Regions from separate parts of the Kitasatospora sp. CMC57 genome, predicted to be linked through region 2. Evidence: riboswitches for the same ligand, from Rfam matches in the RefSeq annotation. Region 2 holds a riboswitch; the other holds the start of a gene.
What was found. Region 2 has a riboswitch for cobalamin ahead of ACKUU6_RS12340 (ribonucleoside-diphosphate reductase subunit alpha). Riboswitches for the same ligand answer to the same signal wherever they lie in the genome.
Positions count from the first base shown of each region.

Region 1: another riboswitch for cobalamin. It lies ahead of ACKUU6_RS09010 (cobalamin biosynthesis protein); the one in region 2 lies ahead of ACKUU6_RS12340 (ribonucleoside-diphosphate reductase subunit alpha).

Region 1 covers NZ_AP035881.2:2,010,691-2,017,786, forward strand. Annotated here, with positions in the region: gene ACKUU6_RS08990 (hypothetical protein) at 60-1,493, opposite strand; gene ACKUU6_RS08995 (alpha/beta hydrolase family protein) at 1,677-2,795, opposite strand; gene ACKUU6_RS09000 (helix-turn-helix domain-containing protein) at 2,905-3,594, opposite strand; gene ACKUU6_RS09005 (YidB family protein) at 3,879-4,277, opposite strand; cobalamin riboswitch at 4,447-4,581, shown strand; gene ACKUU6_RS09010 (cobalamin biosynthesis protein) at 4,683-5,624, shown strand; gene ACKUU6_RS09015 (cobyric acid synthase) at 5,621-7,096, shown strand, end outside.
Region 2 covers NZ_AP035881.2:2,813,616-2,820,711, forward strand. Annotated here, with positions in the region: gene ACKUU6_RS12325 (glycosyltransferase family 2 protein) at 1-121, shown strand, start outside; gene ACKUU6_RS12330 (glycoside hydrolase family 26 protein) at 118-1,200, shown strand; gene ACKUU6_RS12335 (ArnT family glycosyltransferase) at 1,200-3,056, shown strand; cobalamin riboswitch at 3,119-3,259, shown strand; gene ACKUU6_RS12340 (ribonucleoside-diphosphate reductase subunit alpha) at 3,418-5,838, shown strand; gene ACKUU6_RS12345 (ribonucleotide-diphosphate reductase subunit beta) at 5,838-6,869, shown strand; gene ACKUU6_RS12350 (AfsR/SARP family transcriptional regulator) at 6,926-7,096, opposite strand, start outside.

The DNA.
Region 1 (7,096 bases), 800 kb from region 2:
AGTCGACCTGCCCGCCGCCTCTCCCCGAGCCCCTTGGAAGCGAGTCTGGGCAGGGCGGCTTAAGCGCCGCCCTTGTGCACGCTAAAGGCCGACCGCCGGGCCGCCCTGGCCACCGCCGGGTCCGGGTGCACCCCGGCGACGGCGGTGAGGACGGAGGCGGCGCGGGGGTGGCCGGACTGGCGGGCCCGGTTGAAGAGCCGGACCGGCTCCCCCGCCGAGGCGCCCTCGACGTGACCGACCAGCAGCCCGGTCTCGCCGTGGTCCAGCACGGCGGCGGCGGTGTCGACCCAGAGCCAGGCGGCGTCCTCGGCCGTCAGGACGTCCGAGGGCAGCACCCCCACCTCGTCCGACTGCTCGGCCAGCCAGAGCAGCGCGTAGGGGCGCAGGACGCCCTCGTCCACGGCTGCCCGGACCGCCTGCTCGGCGGTGCCGCCCGCGACCCGGAGCGCCTCGAAGGCGAGGCCGCGCAGCAGCGCGTCGTCGCCCCGGGCGGCGTCCAGCAGCTCGGCCACCGCGCGGTCCACCGGCCGGGCCGCGACCCAGGCCCGGTACTCGGCCCTGGCGGGGCCGGGCGAGTAGCTGGCGCAGGCGTCCAGCAGTTCCAGTGCGCTCTGCTCGATATGGCCGGCGGCGGTCTGCGCGACGGTGCAGATCTCCTCCAGCTTGGCCCGGACCGCCCAGTGGCCGAGCGGCGAGAGCTCGGCCGCCTCGTCCTGCCGGGTGAGCGCGCCGACGGCGGCCAGGCCGTCGAGCATCCAGTCCAGTACGGCCGCCACGTCGGCGGGCGAGTGCGGGGTGTCGATCTGCGGCTCGCGGCAGGTGCCGCGGACGGCGGAGACGGCCGAGGCGGCGTGCGGAACGGGCGACAGCGGGGTCGCCCCGGCGGCCACCCGGCGCTCGTCCAGGCCCCGGCGCAGCAGTTCCAGCAGCTCGCTGTCGGCCACCGGGCCGTCCACCAGGTGCAGGAAGGAGAGCAGCTGGGGCGCCTGGTCCACGGCCTGCCCGGCCAGCACAGCGAAGACGCCGCGCATCGCGGCGGGCGGCATCGGGGCGACCAGCGTCCAGGCGTCGAAGAGCGCGGACCAGCCGCGGATCACGGCCTCGTCGTCGTGCTCCCAGGCGTGCAGCCGCCACCCGGGGGTGGCACCGCCGTCCCGGGCCTCGACCAGGCCGACCAGCAGCGCCTGGCCCCAGGCGTTGGCGGCCGCGCCGACGGTCATGGCGAGCGCCCGGCCGGCCGCGCGGGCGTCCTCGGGCAGCAGTTCGCCGCGCTTGTCGACCTCCCCGAGCTCACCGGCCCAGCGGGCGATCCGCACGGCGTCGGCCAGCATCCGGCGGGCCAGCGGGGCCAGCTCGGCCGGTGCGGGGAAGCCCTCCGGAACCGGGACCCGGCCACGGCCGGGCTTGGGTGCGGGGGTACGGGGGCGGGGGTTGGGGGTGCTGCCCGGCTGTGCGGTGTCACCGCGGCGGGCCGTGCCGGGGAGACGGGTCACCGTCGCCCCGGTACCGATCGTCGGCGGGAGCGGGGCATCACGGTCGCGCGAATTCCGAGACGTCACGCCGTGCAGTCTTCCCCGTGCGAAGGCGTTCTGTCACATCGCCTTTTCCCGGGCCGGGGGCAAACCAGACGCCAGCGGTCATTTCACGGGCCCGGCGGCCGCGCGGGGCGGTTCTCCTCACAGCAGCGGGGTGAGCCAGCGACGGAGGGTCTCGGTGTAGCCGGTGGGGTCGGCGTTCCAGAGGGCGGCGTGCTCGGCGCGCGGGATGGCGTGCAGGCTGACCAGGTCTCCGCGCAGGTCGGCCAGTCGGGCGGCGGCGTCCCAGGGGGCGATCGAGTCGGCGGGGCTGTGCAGCAGCAGGGTGGGCATGTCCAGGTCGGCGCCGGAGGCGAGTCGGGCGAAGCCGGCCAGGTCGACCCTGCTGCGGCCCTCGGCGGCCAGCGCGCCCAGTTCGGCCAGCGCGGCGGAAACCCCGGACCGGGCGCGTTCCCGCCGGACGGTCTGCGACCAGTCCAGCACCGGCGAGTCCAGCACCAGCCCGGCCACCTTCTCCGACCAGGCGGTCCGGGCCGCGGCCTGCAGCACCATGGTGGCGCCGACCGACCAGCCGTACAGGATCACCCGGCCCGCGCCGCTCTCCATGGCCAGCTGGATCGCCGCCTCGACGTCCTGCCACTCGGTCTCGCCGAAGTGCCCGAGCCGGTCCGGTGAGGACGGTGCGCCCTGGTCGCCCCGGTAGGTGATGCTCAGGCTGGGCAGTCGGAGCCGGTGCAGCAGCGGGAGGACGGGCAGCGCCTGCGAGCGGTCCGTGCCGGGGCCGTGCACCAGGATGACCCAGGTGCCGCGGGTGCCGTCGACGTACCAGGCCGGGAGGTCGCCGAGTTCGCCGATGACGGTGGTGTCGCGGTGGTCGAGGCCGAGGGCGGAGCGCGGGTCGCCGACGTACACCCGCGGTGTCAGTTCGACCTGGTCGCCGATCCGCAGCGAACCGCCGTCCACCTGCTCCAACCGGCGGGTGACGGTCTGCGGGCCCGTGCCGAGCACCTCGCCGACCACCGCGTGCCCGCCGTCGGGCCACTCGAGCGCGTACCGTCCCGGCCGGGTGGTGGCGGTGCTGCGGGTGAGCACCACCCCGCCGGGGGCCAGGTCGTGCACCCGCAGGTCGGCGCCGGCACCGGGCAGCGCCCGGCCGGGCCTGACCACCCCGTCGGACGCCCTGCGGCCGAGCAGCAGGACGGCGGCGGTGCCGGCTCCGACTGCGGCGGCGGCCACCATGGCCGCGGTTCCCCAACGCATTGCGCTCCCGGTGTGCTGTGGGCGGACGGGACGTTGCGGTCCATTCCACCGGGGCCGACCGCACCCCGCCACCGGAGCGGGGCCGTCGGTGGCGGAAACCGACGGTCCGTCAGACCGGGATGTCCGTCCGGTGCCGGGACAGCAGCTCCCAGAACCGCTGCGCGTGCGGCTTGGCCGACTGCTGGTCGGCCGGGGCCGGCGAGGAGCCCCAGTGCATCGGCACCAGGTACTCGCCCTGGAACTCCGCGAGCGTCTCCTCCAGCACCGGCCGGGGCACCGGCACCAGGCGGGCCACCGGCTTCACCTGCGACTGCCAGCGGCCGTCCACGCACTGGCGCAGACAGCGGTCGAGCTCGTCCTGACGGTGGGTCACCCGCACCAGCATCCGCAGTCCGATGCCCAGCGCATGGGCCAGCGCGTGCGTCTGTCCGGCGTCGCCGCCCCACTTGCCGGCCAGCTCGGCCTGCTCGTACGCGCGGAGGGTCACACCGATCCGGTGGGCGGCCTGGTCCTGGGTGAGCTCGCGGGCCACCCGGAAGTCCCGCAGGGTGGCCGGCGCGGTGCCCATCAGTTGGGCGGGCGGGCACCAGAGGGCCCGGGCCAGCGCGATGAACTCCTCCTCGGACGGCCGGAACTCACCGGTCTCCCAGCCGATCACGTGGCTCGGCAGCAGGCGGATGCCGTGGGCCGCCATTCCTTCGGCGACCTGATCGGGGGTCAGGCCGAGACCGGCCCGGTGGGCTCTGGCCGCGGTCGGCGAGAAGGGCACGGGCGTGGGGGCGGGCGGTCTTCGTCGCATGCCATCAGACGGTAGGACCGGGGCGGACCGGCGGATCACCCGCTGAACGCACGAAGCGAGGGTGTCCGGTTTGGTGGGTCCTTGGTGCTTCCCACCAATGCTGACGGCTGATCAGACGTTGTACTCGGAGGTAACCACGGGCGCCGGCCCGTCCGGGGGCTCGGGGCCTGCTGAGCGGCTCCGCCTCGGCAGGCGGTGCGTGCCGGCTGTCGCAGGTGACCCCGGCACCGGACCTCCTGGCCCGCGCGGCGGAGCCACCCGCCCGGACAGTGCGGCCCCTGCCTTCAGCTCTGCGTCGCGAAGAGCTCGTCGAGAGTGGCCGGGGTGGGCAGCTCACCGGTAGGGGTGAGCTGGTCGACGGCGGCGGGGAGCTGGGCGGCGAGGTGTCGGGCGACCTGGTCGGGAGAGAGGCCGGACTGTTCGGCGAGGGCGTCGAGCTCGCGGTCCGGGAGGGCCGCGGCGAGTTCGGGGCCGGTGACCGGATGGTTGGCGCCGGTGCCGACCCAGGACTGGGCCTGCGGGCCGAGGCCGCCCTGGGTGAGCTGGTGGAGCAGGGCGGCGAGACCGCCCGCCGCGCCCTGCCCACCGCCGAGCGTGCTGAGCAGCATGGCGAGCAGGTTGCCCCCGCTGCCGTCGGCGTTGCCGCCGAGGAGTCCGCCGAGAAGCTTTCCGAGATCGGTCATGACCGTCCTCCAGTTCGGGCGCGGACCGACGCCGCGCCAGGGCCAGCTTCACCCCCGGGGAACGCCCCCGCACGGCGGGGCGAACGGACGTGTGACCAACCCCTCCGCGCCCTTTGTTGACTGCCCGTCCGGCCGCGTGATGGGATCCTTCAGCCAAACGGAGGCAAGCAGAGGAAGCCGGTGCGAGTCCGGCGCGGTCCCGCCACTGTCACCGGGGAGCACTCTCGACGTACGGTCACGACGGCCCGCCCCGGCGGCTGTTGGAAGGCCCGGGAGTGTGCCGGACCCGGAAGCCAGGAGACTCTCGCCCCCGGTACGTCGATCCAGGGCGCGGACCCTGAGTGAGGACACCCACGCCATGCCGGCAATCCAGGACCGAGCCGACACCTCCCCGTCGTGCGCCGACTGACCCCCGCGCTCCCGTTCCTGCTCGGCTCCGTCGCCGGCTACCTGGCCGACGCGGGGTTCGGCGATCCCCGGCGGGGTCACCCCGTCGCCGTCTTCGGCTCGGCCGCCACCCGGTTGGAGCGCCGGCTCTGGCGCGACCACCGTCCGGCCGGCGCCGCGTACACGGCCGCCTGCGTGGGCACCGTCGCGGCCGGGACGGTGCTCGCCGAGCGGGCGCTGCGCCGGGCGCCGCTGGCCCGGTCCTGCCTGGCCGCCGCCGCGACCTGGACGGTGCTGGGCGGCACCTCGCTGACCCGGGAGGCCCGCGCCATCGGCCGCTCGCTCCGGCGGAACGACCTGACGGCCGCCCGGGAGCAGCTGCCGCACCTGTGTGGCCGGGACCCGAGTGCGCTGGACGGTCCGGAGATCGCCCGCGCGGTGGTGGAGTCGGTCGCCGAGAACACCGCCGACGCCGTGGTGAACGCGCTCACCTGGGGGGCGCTGGCCGGTACGCCGGGGCTGCTCGCGTTCCGGGCCGTCAACACCCTGGACGCGATGGTCGGCCACCGCTCGCCGCGCCATCTGCGGTTCGGCTGGGCCTCGGCCCGGCTGGACGACCTGGCGGGCTGGCCGGGCGCCCGGCTGACCGCACTGCTCACCGTGGCGGCCGCGCCCGAGCCGGGTACGGCCTGGCGGGTCTGGCGCCGTGACGGCTCGTCACACCCGAGCCCGAACGCGGGCCAGGCCGAGTCGGCCTTCGCGGGGGCGCTCGGGGTGCGGCTGGGCGGAACCCTGCGGTACGGGGAGCGCTTGGAGCACCGGCCAGTGCTCGGCGGCGAGCTGCGGCCGGTGACGGTCGACGACATCGAACGGGCCTGCGCGCTCTCCCGGCGGGTCGGCGCCCTGGCGCTGGCGGTCACCGTGACCGGCCGGGCCCTGTACACCTGGAGGAAGTCGTGAGCGGGTCGCTGCTGGTCGCCGGGACCACCTCGGACGCGGGCAAGAGCGTGGTCACCGCGGGCATCTGCCGCTGGCTGGCCCGCCAGGGCGTCCGGGTGGCCCCGTTCAAGGCTCAGAACATGTCGCTGAACTCCTTCGTCACCGCCGACGGCGCCGAGATCGGCCGCGCGCAGGCGATGCAGGCGCAGGCCGCCCGGGTGGAGCCGGAGGCGGCGATGAACCCGGTGCTGCTCAAGCCCGGGGCGGACGGCCGCAGCCAGGTGGTGCTGCTCGGCCGGGCGGTCGCCGAGGTCGGCGCGCTGGACTACCGCGAGCGCAAGCCCGTCCTGTTGGAGCGGGCGTTGGAGTGCCTGGCCGACCTGCGGAGCCGGTACGAGGTGGTGGTCTGCGAGGGCGCCGGCTCCCCCGCCGAGATCAACCTGCGGGACCGGGACATCGCCAACATGGGCCTGGCCACGGCGGCGCGGCTGCCCGTGGTGGTGGTCGGCGACATCGACCGGGGTGGGGTGTTCGCGGCCATGTACGGGACGCTGGCGCTGCTCTCGGCGGAGGACCAGGCGCTGGTGGCGGGCTGGTTCGTGAACAAGTTCCGGGGCGACGCCCGGCTGCTGGCCCCCGGTCTCGAGATGCTGCGCGAGCTGACGGGCCGTCCGGTGCTCGGCACCCTGCCGATGCTCTCCGGCCTGTGGCTGGACGCCGAGGACTCGCTCGACCTGACCACCGTGGTGGACCGGGGCGCGGTGCGCGGCCCGGTGGGGGCGGACGTGCTGCGGGTCGCGGTGGTCCGCTTCCCGAGGCTGTCGAACTTCACCGACCTGGACGCACTGGCGCAGGAGCCGGGCGTTCTCGTCCGCTGGGCCACCCGGGCCGAGGAGCTGGCCGACGCGGACCTGGTGGTGCTGCCCGGCACCCGGGCCACCGTGGCCGATCTGGAGTGGCTGCGCGAGCGCGGTCTCGAACCGGTGCTCAGGGCCCGGGCGGCGGCGGGGCTGCCGGTGCTCGGGGTGTGCGGCGGCTACCAGATGCTCGGTCAGGTGATCGAGGATCAGGTGGAGTCGAAGGCCGGCACGGTCGAAGGGCTCGGGCTGCTGCCGACCCGGGTGGTGTTCGGCCGGGAGAAGGTGCTCGCCCGGCCGGTCGGCGAGGCTTTCGGCGAGCGGGTCGAGGGGTACGAGATCCACCACGGCGTGGTGACCGTTGAGGGAGGGGATCCCTTCTTGGACGGCTGTCGGGTCGGGTCGGTGCGGGGCACCACCTGGCACGGTGCGCTGGAGAACGACGGCTTCCGCCGGGCGTTGCTGCGCGAGGTGGCCGAGCAGGCGGGGCGGGCCTTCGTCCCCGCGCCGGACACCTCCTTCGCCGCCGCCCGGGAGGAACGCCTGGACCGGCTGGGTGACCTGATCGAGGAGCACGCCGACACCGACGCGCTGTGGAAGCTGATCGAGGGCGGCGCGCCCGCCCACCTGCCGTTC
Region 2 (7,096 bases):
GATCTGGCGGATGCTCAGCATGGCGCCGCTGGACTACACCCTGGTGCTCGCGTCCGGTCTCTTCTACGCCGTCGTGGTGGGCCGCGTCCTCGTCCAACCGCGTCCCACGGAAGCTGTGTGATCGCCTTGCCCGCCCACCGTCCACGTTCCACCGCCCGCCGGTCGTCCGCGCTGCTCACGCTCCTGACGGCCGGTCTGCTGCTGGCGACCGGCTGCGGCCCGGAGGACCCCGGCTTCGCCGCGGTGCGGGCCGCCGACGCTGCGGCTGCGGCGGCCACCGCGACGGCGACACCCGCCGCCACCGACTCCGCGCCCGCCGTCGAGCCGGTCCGGGACGCCTCGCTCCCGTACAACGTCACCCCGTTGCTCGCGCCGTCCCGCAAGTACGTCGGGGTCGCGCTGGAGAACGTGCCCCAGTCGATCGATCCGGTGAACGAGTACGCCGCCAAGATCGGCAAGCAGCCCAACGTCATCGAGTACTACGCCGCCTGGGGCGACGGCTTCGACACCGTGGGCGCCCACCGGATCTACGACTCCGGCGCCCTGCCGTACATGGCCTGGGAGCCGCACGACGTCACGATGGCGTCGATCGCGGCCGGTACCACGGACGGGTACGTCAGAAGCGTCGCCAAGTCCGTGGCCAAGTTCAACCTGCCGGTCGCCATCAGCATCGCTCACGAGATGAACGGCGACTGGTACCCCTGGGGACGCCAGGCCAACGGCCCCGCCGACTTCGTCGCGGGCTGGCAGCACGTCCACGACCTCTTCACCGAGGCCGGCGCGACCAACGTGATCTGGGTGTGGAGTCCCAACATCATCATCCCCGCCCCCAACACCCGGCTCGCGCCGTACTACCCCGGTGACAGCTACGTCGACTGGGCGGGCATGACCGGCTACTTCACCCTCAGTGGACCGAAGACCTTCGACACCCTGTACGGGTCGACCATGGCCGAGATCCGGACCTTCACCAAGAAGCCGTTCTTCATCAGCGAGACCGCCTCCGAGGGTGACAAGCGCCGCCGAGCGGATATCGACGCCCTCTTCAACGGCCTGGCCGCGCACGACGACGTCATCGGCTTCGTCTGGTTCAACATCGTCAAGCGCGCCGACTGGCGGGTGGAGACCTCCCCCCAGTCGCTCTCGGACTACAAGAAGCGTGTCTCCGACCCGCGCTACGGCTTCGACATCCGGAAACCATGATGCCCTCAGAGACCGATTCCTGGTTCACGCCGCAGTCGCCGAGCCAGGGCCCGCAGCACGACCTTCCGCACGCCGGCCGGCAGCAGTCCGGCGGCTCGGGCCCCGGCTGGTTCGCCTCCCAGCCGGTGAACCCGATCACCACCGCGGAGCAACCCGACAACGACCGGTACGGCACCGGCCGCTTCGCGGCCGACCACACGCCGGAACCGGACCGCCGGGGCGCCCACCACCGCGCCGAGGACGCCCGCGCGGCCGAGCCGGTCCAGCCGGTCGTCCCCGTCCAGCCGGACCGGGCGGCTGTCGGGGACGAGACCTCCGAGGTCGTGCTCGCCCCGTACCGGATCCCGCAGGTCCCCGACTCCGGTTGGGACCCGATGCCCAGCCCCCGTCGGCGCTGGATCGGCCGGGGCCTGCTGTTCGGCGTGCTGGCCGTCCAGACGGCGCTCTCGCTGCGCCTCAACAGTGCCGCGCACCCGGACGAGGCCGCCGTCATGATCGGTGGCCGGCAGCAGTGGCAGCACCTGCTCCACGACACCCCGGTGACCACCCACCTGCTCGACCACTTCCCCGGTGCGGTCTGGCTCTACCCACCGATGGCCGGCGCGGCGACCGACGCATCCGGCGTGTTCGGCCCCCGGGTGCTGAGCCTGGTCTTCGCCCTGATCGCCACCGCCCTGCTCTACGCGCTGACCCGTCGGCTGTTCAACGAGCGCACGGCGATCTGCGCCGCCGCGGCCTACGCCGTGCTGCAGTCCACCGTGGTGGTCGGCTTCTACGCCGCCCCCGACGCCCTGGCCGTCATGCTGGTCGCCCTGGCGGCCTGGATCGTGGTGGCCACCCACCGTCTGCCGGTGGCCACCGTGCTGCTGGCCGTACCGGTCACCGCCCTCGCGGTCACAGCCTCGTACGCCGCGGTCGTCACCCTGCCCGCGCTGCTCGGGCTGGCGCTGATCACCGCCTGGCCGCACCGGGGCGTCCCGCCCTCGGTGCTCCGGGTCCTGCTGCTCGCCGCGGGCACCGGCGGCCTGCTGGCGGTGCTCGGCTCGCTCTCCGGTGTCACGGACTGGCTGTCACCCGAGCGGGGCACCCAGGAGCTCGGTCCGATCCTCACCGCCACCGCCCAGTGGAGCGGCCTGTTCACGGTCCTCGCCTGCGCGGGTGCGATCGCCTACGCACGCCGCGAGCGGATGAACGAGGCGCCCGACACATCCCCCGGCACCGCCGCCAGGCGCCGCCGCCGGATCGTCCTCGGCATCACGCTGTGCGCGGCCGCGCTGCTGATCCCGGCCGGCTACCTCTACCTGCACAGCTCCGGGGTGATGTTCCGTCAGCTCGGCTACGGCATGCTGCTGGCCGCCCCGCTGGCCGGGGTCGGCATCACACGACTGGTCGGCGCGCACTTCCGCCACCCCCAGCTGGGCATCCTGGTCTGGGTCGCCCTGCTCGCCCTCGGCCTCGACCAGGCGGCGCTTCGCTTCCAGAACGGTCCCGACTCCGGCCGTCTGATGGGCGTGCTGCGGGCCAACGTGACGGCGGAGGGACGCTTCCTCACCGAGATCGAGGGTCTGCCCGAGTACTACCTCGGCGGCGTCACCAAGCCCGATCAGTGGGTCTCGGCCCGGGCCGGCACGGACTACCAGGATCAGGCCGGCGTGAAGCACCGGGGCCTGGAGGGCAGCACCGCCGCCATCAAGGACGGCTGGTTCAACCTGGTGGTGCTCGACAGCACCGCTCCGGCCGCCACCGACCGAGCCCTCAGCGAGGCTGTGAGGGCCAACGGGCGGTACAGGCTGATCGCCCAGTTCACCGCCACAACGGTCGACGCCAGCACCTACAAGGTCTATCTCCTGCACTGAGCGCAGTGACCCGGCGCCTGTGGGCAACACGCCATCGCCACTACATATGGGGCTGCGAAAGTCTGCCGCCACAACATGTATGCTCGCTCTCGCTGTCGAAGCAGGGGAACCCGGTGCGAGTCCGGGACTGCCCCGCAGCGGTGAGCGGGCGGCCCAGCGAGCGCCCGTGAGTCCGATGACCTGCCGACGGCGTGCGACACGGCTTCCCCGCAGACGCCATGCAGCACAGCAGTAACGTCCGGGCCTCGCGGGTGGGCCAGGGGGGTTGAACAGCGCGCGCCGTCCGGCGCTGCGCGCGCTCCCCTGCGCCCATACGGCTCGGTAGACCCTCGCCGACCGCCGCCGCCAGGAGAGAAGCGCCTTGACCATCGCTGCCTCAGTTGCCCTGCCCGCCCAGGGCGTTGCCGAAGACCGGACCGACCCCGGTACCGCGCTGCTCCGGCTGCTCACCGACCGCAGCACCGACCTGCCCCAGGTGGACCCCGGCCACGTCGCGGCCGCTGCGCTGCGCGGCCGGAACGCCAACTCGGACTTCGCCGAGCTGCGCGGACTGGCCGTGGAGGCTGCCGCCTCGATGATCGCCGAGGACCCGCAGTACTCGAAGCTGGCCGCCCGCCTGCTCGCGCTGGAGATCCAGGACGAGGCGATCGGCCAGGGCGCCGTCTCTTTCTCCGCCTCGATCGTGGTCGGCCACACCGAGGGCCTGATCGGCGACGTCACCGCCGCCTTCGTGGCCAAGCACGCCGACGCCTTCGACGCCCTGATCGACCAGCAGGGCGACGACCGCTTCGAGTACTTCGGCCTGCGCACCGTGCAGTCCAGGTACCTGCTGCGCCACCCGATCACCCGCAAGGTGATCGAGACCCCCCAGCACTTCCTGCTGCGGGTCGCGGCCGGTCTCGCGGTCGGCGACACCGAGCAGTCGGTGGCCGAGGTGGCCGAGCTCTACACCCTGATGAGCCGGCTGGAGTACCTGACCTCCTCGCCGACCCTCTTCAACTCCGGCACCAAGCACCCGCAGATGTCCTCCTGCTACCTGCTGGACTCGCCGCTGGACAACCTGGACTCGATCTACAGCCGCTACGCGCAGATCGCCCGGCTCTCCAAGCACGCCGGCGGCATCGGCCTCTCCTACTCCCGGATCCGCTCGCGCGGCAGCCTGATCCGCGGCACCAACGGCAAGTCCAACGGCATCGTCCCGTTCCTGCGCACCCTGGACTCCTCGGTCGCCGCGGTGAACCAGGGCGGCCGCCGCAAGGGCGCGGCCTGCGTGTACCTGGAGACCTGGCACGCCGACATCGAGGAGTTCCTGGAGCTCCGCGACAACACCGGCGAGGAGGCCAGGCGCACCCACAACCTGAACCTGGCCCACTGGATCCCGGACGAGTTCATGCGCCGGGTGAACGCCGACGCCGACTGGTCGCTGTTCTCCCCGGCCGACGTGCCCGAGCTGGTCGACCTCTGGGGCGCCGACTTCGACGCCGCGTACCTGAAGGCCGAGGCCGAGGGCAAGGCCGTCCGCACCATCCCGGCGCAGACCCTGTACGCCCGGATGATGCGCACCCTGGCGACCACCGGCAACGGCTGGATGACCTTCAAGGACGCCGCCAACCGCGCCGCCAACCAGACCGCCGTGCCCGGCCGCACCGTGCACTCCTCGAACCTCTGCACCGAGATCCTGGAGGTCACCGACGACTCCGAGACCGCGGTCTGCAACCTCGGTTCGGTCAACCTCGGTGCCCACGTCGCGATCGGCGCCTCGGCGGCCGACCTGGTCAACGCGATGGACTGGGACCGGCTGGACGCCACCGTGCGGACCGCCGTGACCTTCCTGGACCGGGTCATCGACATCAACTTCTACCCGACCCCCGAGGCCGGCACCTCCAACTCCCGCTGGCGCCCGGTCGGCCTCGGCGTGATGGGCCTCCAGGACGTCTTCTTCCAGCTCCGGCTGGACTTCGACTCCGCCGAGGCCAAGCAGCTCTCCACCCTGATCGCCGAGCGCATCATGCTGGTCGCTTACGAGCGCTCCAGCGAGCTGGCCGTCCAGCTCGGCCGGCACGAGGCGTACGCGGAGACCCGCGCCGCCCGGGGCCAGCTGCACATCGACCACTTCGAGACCGCGCCGCAGTGGGCCGACCGCTGGGACGCGCTGCGCGCCACCATCGCCGAGACCGGTCTGCGAAACTCGCTGCTGCTGGCGATCGCGCCGACCGCGACCATCGCCTCGATCGCCGGCGTGTACGAGTGCATCGAGCCGCAGGTGTCCAACCTGTTCAAGCGCGAGACCCTCTCCGGCGAGTTCCTCCAGGTCAACCCGTACCTGGTCCGCGAGCTCAAGGAGCTGGGCGTCTGGGACGCGCAGACCCGGGACGCGCTGCGCGAGTCGAACGGCTCGGTCCAGGACCTCAACTGGCTGCCCGCCGAGGTCCGTTCGCTCTACCGGACCGCCTGGGAGCTGCCGCAGCGCGCGCTGATCGACCTGGCCGCCGCCCGGCAGCCGTACATCGACCAGAGCCAGTCCCTGAACCTCTTCATGGCCGCGCCGACCATCGGCAAGCTGAGCTCGATGTACGCGTACGCCTGGAAGGTCGGTCTGAAGACCACCTACTACCTGCGCTCGCGCCCGGCCACCCGGATCGCCCAGGCCGCCTCCGGCGCCGCCCGGGCCGCCGCGCCGGCCCCGGTCGCCGTGGCCGCACCGACCACCCTCACTCCGGAGGAGGAGGCGGCGCTCGCCTGCTCCCTGGAGAACCCCGAGTCCTGCGAGGCCTGCCAGTAATGTCCACTGCTCCTAATCAGCCCGAGGGCCAGAAGATGCTGCTCGACCCGGGCTTCGAGCTGACGCTCCGTCCGATGCGCTACCCGTCGTTCTACGACAAGTACCGCGACGCGATCAAGAACACCTGGACCGTGGAGGAGGTGGACCTGCACTCCGACGTCGCCGACCTCGCCAAGCTCAGCGAGGGCGAGCGGCACATGATCGGCCGCCTGGTCGCCTTCTTCGCCACCGGTGACTCGATCGTCTCCAACAACGTGGTGCTGAGCCTCTACAAGCACATCAACTCGCCCGAGGCGCGGCTCTACCTGTCCCGGCAGCTGTTCGAGGAGGCCGTGCATGTCCAGTTCTACCTGACGCTGCTCGACACCTACCTGCCCGATCCCGAGGACCGGGCGGCGGCCTTCGACGCGGTGGAGAACATCCCCTCCATCCACCAGAAGGCGCAGTTCTGCTTCAAGTACATGAACGCGGTCGACCACCTGGACTCACTGCAGTCCAAGGACGACCGCCGGGCCTTCCTGCTCAACCTGATCTGCTTCGCGGCCTGCGTCGAGGGACTGTTCTTCTACGGCGCCTTCGCGTACGTGTACTGGTTCCGGTCCCGGGGCCTGCTGCACGGCCTGGCCACCGGCACCAACTGGGTGTTCCGGGACGAGTCCATGCACATGGACTTCGCCTTCTCGGTGGTGGACACCGTCCGCGAGGAGGAGCCCGACCTCTTCGACGACGAGATGGCCAAGCAGGTCACCGCGATGCTGGAGGAGGCCGTCGAGGCCGAGCTCCAGTTCGCCGAGGACCTCTGCGGTGAGGGCCTGCCGGGGATGAACACCGCCTCGATGCGGGAGTACCTCCAGGCGGTCGCCGACCAGCGGCTCGCCCGCCTCGGCCTGCCGGTCCGGTACGGCTCCAGCAACCCGTTCGGCTTCATGGAGCTGCAGAACGTGCAGGAGCTGACCAACTTCTTCGAGCGCCGGGTCAGCGCGTACCAGACCGCCGTCGAGGGCTCGGTCGCCTTCGACGACGACTTCTAGGCCGCGGCAACGGTCGGCGGGGGCGCGGGAGTTCATCCCGTGCCCCCGCCGCCGTCTCAGCCCAGGTGCAGCGCGGCGTCCCCCGCCAGGATCCGCCGGTGCAGCTCGGTGACCGCCAGGCCCGGATCGAGCCCCTGATCCTGGATCAGCCGTTCCCGCAGCTCGCCGTAGGCCGCCAGCGCCTCGGTCTGCCGACCGCCGCGCAGCAGCGCCAGCATCAGCTGGGC